DNA from 3 places in the Pseudogulbenkiania sp. FW507-F1 genome. Region 1 is predicted to be linked to each of the others. Evidence: predicted binding sites of a transcription regulator. Region 1 holds the regulator's gene; each other region holds the start of a gene.
What was found. Region 1 encodes sigma-54, which starts transcription at its own class of promoters, with help from an activator protein. Its sites were predicted from a motif close to CTGGCACGCTTCATGCTT; they were not measured.
Positions count from the first base shown of each region.

Region 2: a site for sigma-54 is predicted at 1,797-1,814, ahead of AC3WG5_RS02295 (type II asparaginase). Genes of this name have one in related genera too.
Region 3: a site for sigma-54 is predicted at 2,880-2,897, ahead of AC3WG5_RS09980 (circularly permuted type 2 ATP-grasp protein). Genes of this name have one in related genera too.

Region 1 is NZ_JBYSWM010000020.1:7,611-12,813, forward strand. It holds gene kdsC (3-deoxy-manno-octulosonate-8-phosphatase KdsC) at 1-406, shown strand, start outside; gene lptC (LPS export ABC transporter periplasmic protein LptC) at 403-966, shown strand; gene lptA (lipopolysaccharide transport periplasmic protein LptA) at 956-1,477, shown strand; gene lptB (LPS export ABC transporter ATP-binding protein) at 1,474-2,202, shown strand; gene AC3WG5_RS13455 (RNA polymerase factor sigma-54) at 2,208-3,611, shown strand; gene hpf (ribosome hibernation-promoting factor, HPF/YfiA family) at 3,679-4,008, shown strand; gene ptsN (PTS IIA-like nitrogen regulatory protein PtsN) at 4,126-4,587, shown strand; gene hprK (HPr(Ser) kinase/phosphatase) at 4,580-5,203, shown strand, end outside.
Region 2 is NZ_JBYSWM010000002.1:164,936-170,138, forward strand. It holds gene AC3WG5_RS02290 (glutathione S-transferase family protein) at 1-367, shown strand, start outside; gene AC3WG5_RS02295 (type II asparaginase) at 552-1,637, opposite strand; gene AC3WG5_RS02300 (TIGR03862 family flavoprotein) at 2,162-3,418, shown strand; gene AC3WG5_RS02305 (2-hydroxyacid dehydrogenase) at 3,435-4,358, shown strand; gene AC3WG5_RS02310 (MFS transporter) at 4,433-5,203, opposite strand, start outside.
Region 3 is NZ_JBYSWM010000012.1:79,246-84,448, reverse strand. It holds gene AC3WG5_RS09985 (transglutaminase family protein) at 1-449, opposite strand, end outside; gene AC3WG5_RS09980 (circularly permuted type 2 ATP-grasp protein) at 449-2,809, opposite strand; gene AC3WG5_RS09975 (L,D-transpeptidase family protein) at 3,052-3,711, opposite strand; gene AC3WG5_RS09970 (L,D-transpeptidase family protein) at 3,698-4,189, opposite strand; gene tadA (tRNA adenosine(34) deaminase TadA) at 4,198-4,932, opposite strand; gene AC3WG5_RS09960 (hypothetical protein) at 4,964-5,203, opposite strand, start outside.

The DNA of each region.
Region 1 (5,203 bases):
CACCCTCGACGGCCACGGCCTGAAGATGCTGCAGAGCACCGGTGTCAAGCTCGCCATCATCACCGGCCGCGCCGCGCGCTGCGTCGAGCACCGCGCGCGCGGGCTGGGCATCGACTACTACTTCCAGGGCGTCGAGAACAAGGTCGGCGCGTTTCAGACCCTGCTCACCCAGGCCGGCGTCGACGCCGACGCCTGCGCCTACATCGGCGACGATGTGGTCGACCTGCCGGTGATGCGCCGCGTTGGTCTCGCTGTGGCGGTGCCCGACGCCCCCAGCCTGGTGCGCCAGAACGCCCACTACGTCACCGGCTTCGGCGGCGGCCAGGGCGCTGTGCGCGAACTCTCCGAGCTCATCATGCAGGCCCAGGGCAGCTTCGATGAGGTGATGAACAGGTACCTGGCATGATCCTGCGCGCCCAGCGGCTATTTCCCATCGTCCTCCTGGCCCTGACCGGCCTCTTGACGTTCTGGCTCGACCAGATCTCGCGCTGGACGCCGGAGACGCGCGCGCTCGACCCGAACAAGCCCGAATTCGTCGCCGAGCACTTCACCGCCCTGCGCTACGACACCACCGGCAAGGTACAAGACCAGCTCAGCGCCCAGCGCATGTGGCAGTACCCGGGCAAAGACGACCTGTTCTTCGACGCCCCCACGCTGCAGGTCTTCGCCGCCGGCGTGCTGCAGTACGACGTGCGCGGCCAGACCGGTCGTTACAACAACAAGACCCGCCAGGCCTTCTTCGACCGCCAGGTGACGCTGTTCAAGCCGGCCGACGCGCAGCGCCCGGAAACCCGCGTCGACACCTCGGTGATGTACGTCGACCTCGACAAGCGTCTGGCCCGCTCCGCGGCCCCGGTCACCATCCATTACGGCACGTCGGTAGCCCGTTCGGTCGGCTTCACCTACGACCAGCGCGCCGGCCTGCTGAAACTGCTCTCGAATGCAAGGGTCGTCTATGCGAAATAAATTCACCCTGACGCTGGCCGTGCTGGCCGGACTGTGCAGCGCCACGGCCGCTCTGGCGGAAAAAGCCGACCAGAGCAAACCAATCGAAATCAACGCCAACAGCGGCACCCTCGACCAGCTCAAAGGCCACACCGTGTGGGAAGGCAACGTCGTGGTGACGCAGGGCACGCTGCGCGTCAACGCCGACCGCGTCGTCGTCACCCGCGACGACAAGGGCAACCAGACGGTGCAGGCCACCGGCAAGGTGGTCACCTTCCGCCAGAAAATGGACGGCAAGGACGAATACATCGAAGGCCAGGCCAGCCGCCTCGACTACACCGGCATCACCAACACCGCCGTGCTCACCGGCAACGCCCGCGTCAAGCGCGGCGAAGACCTGGTGATCGGCGACGTCATCACCTACAACACCCAGAGCCAGACCTACCAGGTCAAGGGCGGCGCCGCCACCGGTCCCAACAAGGGCCGCATCACCGTCATCCTGCAACCGCAAACCACCGGACAGCAGCCATGAACGCCAGCGTACTGAACGTCACCGGGCTGAAGAAGCGCTTCAAGAAGCGCACCGTGGTCAAGGACGTCTCGCTCAACATTGAAAGCGGCGAGGTGATCGGCCTCCTGGGGCCCAACGGCGCCGGCAAGACCACCAGCTTCTACATGATCGTCGGCCTGGTCAGCGCCGACGACGGCCGCATCCAGCTCGACCAGCAGGACATCACCCACTTCCCGATGCATCAGCGCGCCCGCCTCGGGCTGGGCTACCTGCCGCAGGAAGCATCGATCTTCCGCAAGATGACCGTGGACGAAAACGTCCGCGCCATCCTCGAGATCGCCGGCCTCAAGGGCGAGGAGCTGGAACAGGAACTGACGCTGCTGCTGGACGACCTCAACATCGCCCACCTCCGGGAAAGCAACGCGCTGGCCCTGTCCGGCGGCGAGCGCCGCCGCGTCGAGATCGCCCGCGTGCTGGCCACCCGCCCGCGCTTCATCCTGCTCGACGAACCTTTCGCCGGGGTCGACCCGATCGCCGTGATCGACATCCAGAAGATCATCTCCTTCCTCAAGGAGCGCGGCATCGGCGTACTGATCACCGACCACAACGTGCGCGAAACGCTGCGCATCTGCGACCGCGCCTACATCATCAGCGACGGCGCCGTGCTGGCCTCCGGCAAACCGCAGGCCCTCGTCGACAATGAAAAAGTTCGCCAGGTCTACCTGGGCGAACATTTCCACCTGTAACCGCCATGAAGCAGTCGCTACAGCTCAAGGTCTCGCAGCAGCTCACGCTGACCCCGCAACTGCAGCAGTCGATCCGGCTGCTGCAACTGTCCACCGTCGACCTGCAAACCGAAGTCGAGCGCTTCCTGCAGGACAACCCGCTGCTGGAACGGGGCGACGAGCCCGTCGCCGACAGCGCCCCGGCCGAGACCGCTGGCGGCGAGGCCGAGCCCGAACGCCAGGAACCGGAACGCGAGGACAACAGCAGCGGCGAACTCACCGACTGGGGCAGCGGCAGCCGGCGCGGTGAAGACGGCGACGATTACGACCCGATGGCTAACGTGCCGCGCCCGGTCACGCTGCGCGAACACCTGCTGGCGCAGCTGGGCGAAATCGCCCTGCCCGAGCGCGACTGCGCCATCGTGCAGCTCTTGATCGAGGAACTGGACGAAGACGGCTACCTCACGATCGACCTGCAGGAACTGGCCGCCTCGCTGCCGCTGGAACTGGGCATCGAGGAAGACGAACTGGCGTTCGGTTTGAAACTGCTGCAGCAGTTCGAACCGCAGGGGGTCGGCGCCCGCTCGCTGTCCGAATCGCTGGCGCTGCAGCTGGCCCAGTTGCCCGACAGCACCCTGGGCAAGGCCCTGGCGCATGCCATCGTCCGCGAGCACCTGACCCTGCTCGGCAATCGCGACTACACCCGGCTCAAGCGTCTCTTCGACGTCAGCGACGCCGAACTGAAGCAGGCCCAGGCCCTGATCGCCCGCCTCAACCCGCGCCCGGCCTCCGGTTTCGGCGTCGACGACACCCGCTACATCATCCCGGATATCGCCGTGCGCCGCGTCAAGGGGCGCTGGCGCGCCGAGCTCAACAACGCCGCCGTGCCGCGCCTGCGCGTCAACCAGATGTACGCCCAGATGCTCAGCGAAAACCGCGGCGGCGGCGGTGAAATGAGCTCGCGTCTACAGGAGGCAAAATGGCTGGTGAAGAATATTCAGCAACGATTTGACACTATCCTGAAAGTGGCGGAATCTATAGTCGAAAGACAGCAAGCGTTCTTTGAACACGGTGAAGTAGCCATGCGTCCACTCATCCTGCGCGACATTGCGGATGAGCTGGAACTGCACGAATCCACGGTCTCCCGTGTGACGACGCAGAAATACCTGCTGTGCCCGCGCGGCTTGTTCGAGCTGAAGTATTTCTTCGGCAGCGCACTGGAAACGGACAGCGGCGGCGAGTGCTCGGCCACCGCCATCAAGGCGCACATCCGCCAGATGATCGACGCCGAAAACCGCGCCAAACCCCTCTCCGACAGCGCCCTGGCCGACGAGCTCGCGAAACAGGGCATACAGGTTGCAAGACGCACCGTAGCGAAGTATCGTGAAGCCATGCAGATTCCACCGGTCAATCTGCGCAAGGTCCTCTGACCTTGGATTGAATCATCAGCATGCCCGGCAGCATCCGCCGGGCAGCCAACACAAGAAGGAGTAAGGTATGAACCTCAAAGTAACCGGTCTCCACCTCGACGTTACCCAACCGCTGCGTGATTACATCGAAAGCAAGCTCGAACGCATTACCCGTCATGTCGACCACGTGATCGACGTGGCGGTGACCCTGTCCGTGGACAAGCTGGTCCAGAAGGCCGAGGTCAACGTCCATCTCTCCGGCAAAGACATCCACGTCGAAGCCACCGAGTCGGACATGTACGCCGCCATCGACCTCCTGATGGACAAGCTGGATCGACAGGTTCTCAAGCACAAGGAAAAGCTGAGCGAACACCGGGCCATTCCGACACCGGCCCCGGCACCAGAAGCCACACTCTAAGCCCTTGATTGATAAAGCGGGAACCATCAGGTTCCCGCTTTGCTTTGCACAGTCCTTTCTCTGTCACACCAAAGCAACTAGAATCGTCGGGTTTTTGGCAGCTCTCAACAGACCCCTATGAGCCTGATCGGCAAAATCCTAACTCGGGACAACGTCCTGCTCGACCTCGACGTGGCCAGCAAGAAGCGCGTCTTCGAGCAGGTAGGCCTCCTGATCGAGAACACCCGCGGCATCGCGCGCAGTGAAGTGTTCGAGTGCCTGTTCGCCCGCGAGAAGCTCGGTTCCACCGGGCTCGGGCAAGGTGTGGCCATTCCGCACGGCCGCGCCCGTGGTCTGAAAGAGGCGGCCGGCGTACTGATCCGCCTCAAATCGGCGATTCCCTTCGACGCCCCGGACGGCAAGCCGGTACAGATCCTGTTCGTGCTGCTGGTGCCGGAACAGGCCACCGACCTGCACCTGCAGGTGCTGTCGGAACTGGCCCAACTTTTCTCCAGCCGGCCGCTGCGCGAAAAACTGCTCGCCGCCCAGAATGCCGACGAGCTCTACACCCTGCTGACCGAATGGTCTCCCAATGCCTAGCATAAGCGTTCGCAAGCTCTACCACGACAACCAGCACAAACTGAACCTGAGCTGGGTTGCCGGGACCGGCGGAGCCGACAACCTGATCGGCAACGACGAGCAGCGTCCGCTGCTGGCGCTGGTGGGCCACCTCAACTTCATCCACCCCAACCGGGTGCAGGTGCTGGGCCTGGCCGAAGTCGAGTACCTCGACCGCCTGGAACAGTCGGCCGCCAAGACCGCGCTCGACCAGCTGTTCCACAAAAGCATGTCGGTGGTGATGGTGGCCAACGGCCAGCCGGTGCCCAAGCTGCTGCGCGACTACTGCCACACCCACAACGTGCCGCTGATGACCACGCCGCTGGAGAGCCCCTACCTGATGGATGTGCTGCGCATCTATCTGGCGCGCGCGCTGGCGGTCTCGACCGTGCTGCACGGAGTGTTCCTCGACGTGCTGGAAATCGGCGTGCTGATCATGGGCGATTCGGCCATGGGCAAGAGCGAACTGGCGCTGGAACTGATTTCGCGCGGTCACGGCCTGGTGGCCGACGACGCCGTGGAACTCTACCGCATCGGGCCGGAAACCCTGGAAGGGCGCTGCCCGCCGCTGTTGCGCGACTTCCTCGAAGTACGCGGC
Region 2 (5,203 bases), on a different contig from region 1:
CGATCTGCAGCAGCGCGCCGACGCCGACCGCTGGATGGACTGGCAGGCCACGGTGTTCAACCCGGCCCTGGTGCCGGCGATCTACAACCTGCTGCGCGTGGCCCCGGAGCAGCGCAGCCAGGACGCGATCGACACCGCGCGCGTGAAGGTCGACCGGTTGGCCGGCCTGCTCGAGCAGCAGCTGGCCGGGCGCACCTGGCTGAGCGGCGAGCGCTTCACCATGGCCGACATCGTGCTCGGCTGCAGCGTGCACACCTGGCTCAACCTGCCGCTGGAGCGCACGCCACGCCCGGAACTGGAACGCTGGTACGCCGCCTTGCGTGCGCGCCCCGCCAGCACCGAGGCGCTGCAACTCCCTCTATCCTGAGGCGTGTCGATACCTTTTCCCCTGCTTCCCCGGCCGGCACGTCTCGCTATTGCAGACGGCGTGCGGCGCATTCCCGGGCCTGTACGGGCAATCTTCGGCCAACCTTTTGCCGCGCCGGGCCGGCTTCCCGCCAATAAAAAACAGCAGCCCGCGGGCTGCTGTTTGTGACCGGGCGAAGAGCCGCTCAGTAGGTGTAGAACATCTGCTGGATCTTCTTGGTGTCGTTGGTCTTGGTCATGGCCAGCATCAGCAGGATACGGGCCTTCTGCGCGTTCAGCGTGTCGGATACGACGAAGTCTTCCTTGTCGTCGTTGACTTCGCCGTTGCGGGCGACGATGCCGGAACCCACGCGCGAGCTGCGTACCACGATGACGCCTTTCTGGCGGGCTTCGCGGAAGGCCGGCAGCATCTGAGCGGCCATGCTGCCGTCACCCACGCCGGCCTGGACGATGCCCTTGGCGCCAGCGGCGACGTCGGCGTCCAGCGCCACGCGGTTCATGTTGGCGTAGCCGTAGACGATGTCGACCTGCGGCAGCTTGTCGAGCTTGCTGACGTCGAACTCGGTCTCGGCGGTGTGCTTGCGTACCGGCAGACGGTAGAAGTGCGGCTTGTTGTCCTGCATGTAGCCCAGGAAGCCCAGTTCCGGCGTCTTGAAGGTGTCGGCGGTGGAAGTGTTGGTCTTGGTGACATCGCGGCCGGCGTTGATCTGGTCGTTCAGCGTCACCAGCACGCCCTTGCCGACGGCTTCCTTGCTACCGGCCAGCAGCACGGCGTTGTACAGGTTGATCGGGCCGTCGGCGCTGATCGCGGTGGACGGGCGCATGGAGCCGACGATCACCACCGGCTTCTTGCTCTTCACCGTCAGGTCGAGGAAGTAGGCGGTTTCTTCGATGGTGTCGGTGCCGTGGGTGATCACCACGCCGTCGACGTCCTTCTGCGCCAGCAGTTCGTTGACGCGCTTGGCAAGCTTCAACCACACCTCATTGGTCATGCTTTCGCTGGCGATCTGAACCACCTGTTCGCCGCGCACGTTGGCGGCCTTCTTCAGTTCCGGCACGCTTTCGATCATCTTGTCGACACCGACCTTGGCGGCGGTGTAGCCGATGGTGGTGGTGGTGGAAGCACCGGTGCCGGCGATGGTGCCGCCGGTGGCCAGGATCACCACGTTGGGCAGCTTGGCCGGAGCGGCGTCTTCGGCATGGGCGAAGGAAAAGACGGCGGAGCAAGCCAGCAGGGCGGCAGCGCGAGCAAAGCGTTTATCGACAAACATGTTCTCTCCTTTGAGGATTCATCGTGGCCAGAGCGTGATTCGCCCCGACCGGTAGAGGCGGGGTCGCCACGGCCGCCTCGATGGCGGCAGGCGGGGCGCCCCCGGCAAGCGGCGCAGGTTCTTGCGACCTGCTGCCATGTTCTAGCCCGGGTCGCTATTGAGCAGGAATCGGGCCAGCCCGCGACCAGACAAACCAAAACCCAACCCATTGATTTTTATCGAACAAATTCCGGCCACTCCAACAAACAGACGGAACACCGTACTTCCCCGGACATTAGCACACGGAAATCCGAACACCACACCCGCACAAGGGCGGCGGCGGCTGGCGGCGGCCCGCTTGGGTTTTGACGACGTTTCTGTGACAATCAGCCCCTCTCGGGCAGGGACGCCACGTGACGCTTGCCTTTGCCCGCCAAAACAAGGCGTTAGCGGCCGCCGTCGCCGCCCGCCACTCACCAGCCATAGCCAGGACCAGAAGCGATGACACACGCCGCCATGCCGCCCGCCACCACGGAGCGCCGACGATGACCACGACAGCAACAGGCCCGAGCCGCCGCGTCGCCATCGTCGGCGGCGGTCCGGCCGGACTGATGGCGGCCGAAGTGCTGAGCCGGCAAGGCGCACAGGTCGACGTCTACGACGCCATGCCCTCGGTCGGGCGCAAGTTCCTGCTGGCCGGCGTCGGCGGCATGAACATCACCCACTCCGAGCCGGCCGAGCCGTTCTTGTCTCGCTACGGCAGCCGCAGCGAGCAGTTGCGGCCCTGGCTGCAGGCCTTCGGCGGTGAGCAACTGCGCGAATGGGTGCACGGGCTGGGCATCGACACCTTCGTCGGCTCGTCCGGGCGGGTGTTTCCCACCGCGATGAAAGCCGCGCCGCTGTTGCGCGCCTGGCTGCAGCGCCTGCGCGAAGCCGGCGTACGTATCCACGTGCGCCACCGCTGGCAGGGCTGGAGCGACGACGGCGCCCTGCTGCTGAGCACGCCGGAAGGCGACAAGAGGGTCCGCGCCGACGCCGTACTGCTGGCACTGGGCGGCGGCAGCTGGGCCAAGCTGGGCTCGGATGGGACGTGGCTGCCAAGGTTGGCCGAACGCGGCGTCGAGGTCAGCCCGCTGGTGCCGTCCAACTGCGGTTTCGACGTCGGCTGGAGCGAGCACTTCCGCAGCCGTTTTGCCGGTGAGCCGCTGAAATCGGTGGTGCTGAGCTTCACCGACGCGGACGGCTGCGAGCAGCACAAGCAGGGTGAGTTCGTCGTCACCGGGGGTGGCGTCGAGGGCAGCCTGATCTACGCCTTTTCCGCCCCTCTGCGCGACGCCATCGCCGCGCACGGCAGCGCCACCATCCACCTCGACCTGGCGCCGGGCAAGGACCTGGCGCGCGTCACCGCGGAGGTGGCGCACCCGCGCGGCTCGCGCTCCCTGTCCAGCCACCTGCAAAGCCGCGTCGGGCTGAAGGGCGTGAAGATGGGCTTGCTGCGCGAGTGCCTGGGCAAGGACACCATGAACGATCCGCAGCGACTGGCGGCGGCGATCAAGGCGCTGCCGGTCAAGCTCATCGCGCCGCGCCCGCTCGACGAGGCCATCAGCAGCGGCGGCGGCGTCACCTTTGCCGCGCTCGACGAGCGCCTGATGCTGCGCCAACTGCCCGGCGTGTTCTGCGCCGGCGAGATGCTGGACTGGGAAGCCCCGACCGGCGGCTACCTGCTCACCGCCTGCTTCGCCAGCGGCCGCGCCGCCGGATTGGGGGTGTGGGAGTGGCTGCAGACGCGCCGGCCCACCTGAGAACGAAGGAAACGCCATGCTCTATCTCTACGCCCCGCAGGATGCCGAACAGCTGACGCCGCTGCTGCGCCAGGCGCTGCCCGATATCGACCTGGCGGTGTGGCCGCAGGAGGTCGACGACGCGGCCGTGCGCTACGCCGTGGTGTGGAATCCGCCGGAAGGGTTTTTCGCCCGCTTTCCCCGGCTCGAGGCGGTGTTCGCGCTCGGCGCCGGGGTGGACCGCCTGCTCGCCCGTGCCGACCTGCCGGCGACGCTACCGGTGATCCGCCTGACCGACGCCGGCATGGCGCAGCAGATGGCGGAGTACGCGCTGTACGGCGTGCTGCGCTACCAGCGCCAGTTCGACGTCTACCAGCGGCAGCAGGCCGAGCGCCGCTGGCAGCCGCAACGGCCCCGGCTGGCGCACGAGGCCCGCGTCAGTGTGCTGGGCCTGGGCGCCATCGGTGCGGTAGTCGCCACCACCCTGGCCGGGCGGGGCTACACCGTGTCCGGCTGGAGCCGCAGCCCGCGCCAGCTGCCCGGCGTCGCCTGCCGGCACGGCAGCGCGGCGCTGGACACGCTGCTGGCCGAGACCGACGTGCTGGTGAGCCTGCTGCCGTCCACCCCGGAAACGCGCGGCCTGCTCGACCATGAGCGGCTGGCCCGGCTGCCCCATGGCGCGGCACTGATCAACGCCGGCCGCGGCGACCAACTCGACCAGGAGGCCCTGCTCGCTCTGCTCGACGCCGGCCAGCTGCGCTTTGCCCAGCTCGACGTGTTCGCCAGCGAGCCGCTGGCCCCGGAGCACCCGCTGTGGACACACCCGAACGTGACCGTCACCCCGCACATTGCCGCCATCACCCTGCCCGGCCCGGCGGTAGCGCAGATCGCCGCCAGCCTGCGGGCACTACGAAGCGGGGCAAGGCCGGAAGGGTGGGTCGACCGGCAACGGGCCTATTGAGCGGACAGAAAAAAACCCGGCAGCGAAAGACTCGCGCCGGGTCCGGAGACCGGAAACAAGAGGAGGAGAAAAACTCAGTTCGTTGCAGCCGGCAGCGGTGCCAGGCGACGCAGCCGCAGCGCGATGCCGAGGCACAACAGCAGGCCGCCCGTCAGCGCCAGCACCACCCCGCCCCAGCCACCCGAGCTCCACATCAGGCCCGAGGCCGAGCCCAGGCCGCTGCCGCCCAGGTAGTAGCAGCTCAGGTAGAGCGCCGAGGCCAGACCGCGCGCCCGGCTGGCGCGGCGGCCGATCCAGCTGCTCGCCACCGAGTGCGCGCCGAAGAAACCGAAGGTGAACACCGCGATGCCCGGCACCACCAGCCACAGCGTGCCGGCCAGCGTCAGCGTCAGCCCGGCCAGCATCAGGCTCACCATGACCCACAACACGTTGCGCCGCCCCAGACGGTCGGCCAGCCGCCCCACCCAGGCCGAGCTCCACATCCCCACCACGTACAGCAGGAACACCGCGCCGACCGCGCTCGGCGACAGGTTGAACGGCGCCAGCGCCAGGTGGTAGCCGAGGTAGTTGTACAGGCTGACGAAGCAGCCCATCAGCAAAAAGGCCGTGGCGAACAACCAGGGCAGACCGTCATCGGCCAGATGCAGGCGCAGGTTGCCGCGCACCTCGCCCAGCACCAGCCGCGCCGGACGGAAATGCCGCGACGGCGGCAGGCAGCGCCAGAACACCACGGCCGACCCCAGCCCGAACAGGCCCAGCACCGCCACCGCCTCGCGCCAGCTGGCCCATTCGCTCATCAGCGACAGGAAAAAGCGTCCGCTCATGCCGCCCAGCGCGTTGCCGGC
Region 3 (5,203 bases), on a different contig from region 1:
GTGGTGGTGGCGTCGGTCACCCCGGCGGTGTAGGGCATCCGTGCCAGCACCGTCTCCGCCAGCGCCGCGAGGCGCTTGGCGGCCTTGCCCCCGGGCTTGGCCTGGCGTGCCAGTTCATCGATCGCGGCGTCGGCACTGGTGAGCGGGGTTGGCCGAAGAAACACGCGCGGATCGAGACGGCAGGCATCGTCGTCCCAGCCGTCGGGGCCGGTTTCGACCACCCCTTCCGCCACCAGCTCGATGCTGTCGTGCGGCGCTTCCAGCGTCATCAGGTGGGTGATGTTGCCGAAGGCGTCGACGCTCTGGCTGGCCGGCCCCGGCAGCGTCAGGCGCCAGCTCAGCACCTGCTGATGGCGGCTGGAGCGCGGAGTGAGGCGCAGGTACTGGGTGCTGCGCGAGGCCGGCTCGGCGTACTGGTACAGCGTGCAGTGGCGGATGGCGAGCTTCATCACGCCGCCTCCAGGTAGGCCCGCTGGATCGACTCGCCCAGCCGGTTGATCTCGCCCAGCATGCGGCGCAGGAACGGGTGCATCCCCTCGTCGAACACCTCGTCCATCGCCGTGAACTCCAGCGCGGCGTTGAGCTCGGTGGCCAGGCGCCGCGCCGGGCGTCCGTTGTCGCCCTGGATCTGCGCCAGCGCCTGGCGGATTTCGTCGAAGCAGGCGCGCAAGCTTCTCGGCATGTCCTCGCGCAGCAGCAGCAGGTCGAACACGCGCTTGCCGTTGAGCGTGTCGCGGTAGGTCTCGTGGTAGGCCTCGAACGCCCCCAGCCCGCGCAGCAGCGTGCTCCAGGTGTAGTAGTCGGTGCTGTCGGCACTCTGCTGGTCGGGCAACAGGTGGCTCTTCACGTCGAGCAGGCGCGCGGTGTTGTCGGCGCGCTCAAGGAAGGTCCCCAGACGCAGGAAGTAGAAGGCATCGCTGCGGCGCATGGTGCTGTAGGTGGCGCCGCGGAACAGGTGGGCGCGCTCCTTGACCCAGTCGAAGAACCACTGGAAATCCTCGCCCTGTTCGGCCAACTTGCGGCCTTCCAGCCAGCTGGCGTTGAGCGACATCCACATGTCCGAGCTGATCTTGCCGCGCACCGCGTGGGCGTTTTCGCGCGCGCTGCGCAGCGCCGACAGGATCGACGCCGGGTTGCCGAGATCGTAGGCCATGTAGTGCAGCACCTGGGCAGGCTCGGTGCCATCGTGGCGGCTCTGGAAATCGTCCAGCCTCCCGGTCAGCGCCAGCGGCGCGCTGATCTCGGCGCCGCCGTTGTGCGAGCGCGGCATCAGCGAGATGGCATGGCTGACTTCGAGCAGGCGGGCGAGGTTTTCCGCCCGTTCCATGTAACGGCCCATCCAGAACAGGTGGTCGGCAGTACGCGATAGCATCATGATTAAGTCCTCCAAAACCCAGGTGTCCTTGGTACCGCCGCCCTGCGACGAGTTGACCACCAGCGAGCCGGCCTTCAGCGCCACCCGCGTCAGGCCGCCGGGCACCATGGTGATGTCCTTGCCGCTCGACAGCACGAACGGCCGCAGGTCGAGGTGGCGCGGCGCGATGCCGGCTTCGACGAAGGTCGGGCACGACGACAGGCACAGCGTCGGCTGGGCGATGTAGCCGGCCGGGTCGGCCGCGAGCTTGTCGCGGAACAGCTGCTTTTCCGCTTCGCTCGCCACCGGGCCGATCAGCATGCCGTAGCCGCCGGCGCCGTGGACTTCCTTCACCACCAGCTCGTCGAGGTGTTCCAGCACGTACTGCAGATCCTCCTGCTTGCGGCACTGCCAGGTCGGCACGTTGTTGAGCAGCGGTTCTTCGCCCAGGTAGAAGCGGATCATCTCCGGCACGTAGGGATAGATCGACTTGTCGTCCGCCACGCCGGTGCCGATGGCGTTGGCCAGGATCACGTTGCCCTGGCGGTAGGCCGAGAGCAGGCCGGGCACGCCGAGCATGGAGTCGGGGCGGAACGCCAGCGGATCGAGGAAGGCGTCGTCGATGCGGCGGTAGATCACGTCTACCTGCTTGTGGCCGGCGGTGGTGCGCATGTAGACGTGGTCGTCGCGCACGAACAGGTCGCGCCCCTCCACTAGCTCCACCCCCATCTGCTGCGCGAGGAAGGCGTGCTCGAAGTAGGCGCTGTTGTAATGGCCGGGGGTGAGTACCACCACGGTGGGGTTGTCGATCCGGCTGGCCTGGCGCAGCGTCGACAACAGCAGCGCCGGGTACTGGTCGACCACGCCCACGGCGTGGCGGGCGAACAGCTCGGGGAACAGCCGCATCATCATCTTGCGGTTTTCCAGCATGTAGGACACGCCGGACGGCACGCGCAGGTTGTCTTCCAGTACGTAGTACTGGCCGTCGGCGTGGCGGATGATGTCGACCCCGGTGATGTGGGCGTAGATCTGGTCGGGCAGATCAATGCCCTGCATAGCCGGCTGGTACTGGGCGTTGGTGAACACCTGCTCGGCCGGGATGATGCCGGCCTTGACGATGGCGTGGTCGTGGTAGATGTCGTGCAGGAAAGCGTTGAGCGCCTTCACCCGCTGACGCATGCCGGCCTCCAGCGCGCGCCATTCGGCCGCGGGCACGATGCGCGGGATGGTATCGAACGGGATCAGGCGCTCGGCGCCGGACTCGTCGCCGTACACCGAGAAGGTGATGCCGACCCGGTGAAAGCGCTGGTTGGCCTCCTCGCGCTTGCGCGACAGCGCTTCCGGGGTCTGGGCCTGCAGCCATTCGGCAAAGCCCTGGTAGTGGGGGCGGACCGCGCCGCTGGAGAGCAGCATTTCATCGTAGTGGGACGAATGGGGCAGGGTTAGGGCGTGCATGGGAATCTCCCTTGTCTTGATGTTTTTCGGGCGGGCCAGCTGGAGAGATGGCATGGCCCTGAACAGGACTTAGCAAGCCACGTGCCATGACGGAGGGGGAATCCGGCGGGAGCCGGCGGAGCACATGCACCAGAACAGCGTCATGCGGCACCGCGAATGGGATTCGGGTCGTTCAGCGAGCCACCGTGGTGCGGTGCGGGGAAAAAGGGCTTCGGCCAACCTGGGCCGGTGGGAGCAGGGGGTCAGCCGTTTTCGTCGATCAGCACGTCGGTGCCGAGTTCGGCCTGCTGGAACAGTTCGATGACGTCGGGGTTGCGCATGCGTACGCAGCCGAGCGAAGTCGGGGTGCCGAACGCGACGTGCTCGCCGGCGCCGTGGATGTAGATGGCGCGGTCGTAACTGTCGACGTCGCCACCCTGATTCTTGCCCGGCTCCATGCCGCACAGCCACAGGATGCGCGTCAGGATCCAGTCCTTCTCGGGGTATTGCGCGTGCAGCGCCGGGGTGTACTTCCACGGCGTGACCTGGCGCCGGAAGATGATGGTGTTTTCCTCGGCGCCGTCGCCGATCTTCTCGCATACCCGGTGCCAGCCGCGCGGCGTCATGAAACTGTTGGCCAGCTCGCCGACGCCATTGCGGGCGGTGGACACGCTATAGCGGTGTTGCATCAGTCCCCAGCCGTCGTAGAAGGTCAGCGACTGCGATTTCACCCCGACCACGATCCACGGCTTGCCGTACTGCTGCGGGTTGGGATGCGTGGGCAGCAGGGGACCGGTAGTTTGCTGCGCCAGGATGAAGCCAGCCGCGGCGGGTGGCGGCGGGGTGTTCTCACCCTCGGCCGCGTACAGCAAGGCCGACGCCAGTGCCAGCCCGGTGGCCAGCACCAGCTTAAGCCGGTTCATGCTCGACGATCTCCACTTCGGTACCGCACGGCACCAGCTCGAACAGCTCGATGATGTCGCTGTTGCGCATGCGCACGCAGCCGTGCGAGCCGGGGCGGCCCAATTCGACCTGGTCCGGCGTGCCGTGCAGGTAGATGTAGCGGCGCATGGTGTCGACCGGGCCCAGTCGGTTGCGCCCCGGTTCGAGCCCGGACAGCCACAGGATGCGGCTCAGGATCCAGTCACGCTCGGGCTGGGCGGCGTACGCCTCGGCACTGCAGATTTCACCGGTCCAGCGGCGCGCCTTGAACACCGAACCGGCGGGCATGCCGGCGCCGATCTTGGCGCGCACGATGTGGCGCCCGCGCGGCGTCTGGTAGCTGCCGCTACGCTCGCCCGCCCCCAACGCGGCGGTGGATACCGGGTAGCGGCGCAGTACGCGGCCGTCGTCGTCCCGCAGCGTCAGCGCCTGTTCGGCGATTGAAACACGAATCTTCATCGTTCCCTTCATGCTCGGCCAGCAGCACGGCGCTGCCGGAAAAACTCGCTCAGCAACCGGCCGCAGGCCTCTGCTTCTATCCCGCTAAACAGCGCCGTCTGGTGATTCAGGGCACGCTCTCCAAACAGGTTCAGCACGCTGCCGGCGGCACCGATCTTGGGATCGGCCGCGCCGTAGATCACCCGGTCGAGCCGGCTATGCAGGATCGCCCCGCCGCACATCGGGCAGGGCTCCAGCGTCACGTACAGATCACAGCCGCTCAGGCGGTAATTCCCGAGCGTCGCGGCGGCCTCGCGCAAGGCCACCATCTCGGCGTGGGCGGACGGGTCGTGGCTCGTCACCGGGCGGTTGAAGCCACGGCCGATGACGCGGCCTTCCTTCACCACCACCGCCCCCACCGGCACCTCGCCTTCAGCTGCGGCGGCTTCGGCCAACCTCATTGCCTCGGCCATGAAATGCTGTGCTTCTTCGGCCGGCGGCGGCAGGCGCACCGGGGCGTGATGGTGCAGCGCCCATGTCAATTGGGCACGATCATCGTCGTCGAGTTCCTGCCAATGCACGCCGCGCGCCGCCGCTTCCAGCGCGAACAGCAGGCGCTGCGTCACGGTATGGCCGGCTGCCTTCAACAACAGAAAGGTATGCACCACTCCCTGGGCGCGCAAGGCCTCGCGGCTGGAGATGCCCAGCGCGGCCAGGTGGTGGAGGGTATTGGGGGGAAGAGGGGGCGAGCTCAGTAGCGTCATGGCGCCGATTATAACGCCAGCCCCGGCGCGCTCACAGGCGAGCCCAGAGCCGGCGGGCAACCCGCCATAGCAGCAAGACCCGGACGCCGCCCAGCAGCATGCCCCGCAGGCGTTTGCTGGGAATGACGCCGCCCAGCACGCCCAGCAGCGGGCCCAGACGCCTGATCGTGCCCCAGGCGTGCCAGCCTTCTCCAGCCAGACTCATCGGCCGCTTGATGGCTTTCAGCTCCATGCGCAGCTTCAGGCGCAGCGCCTCACCCTTCATCAGCAG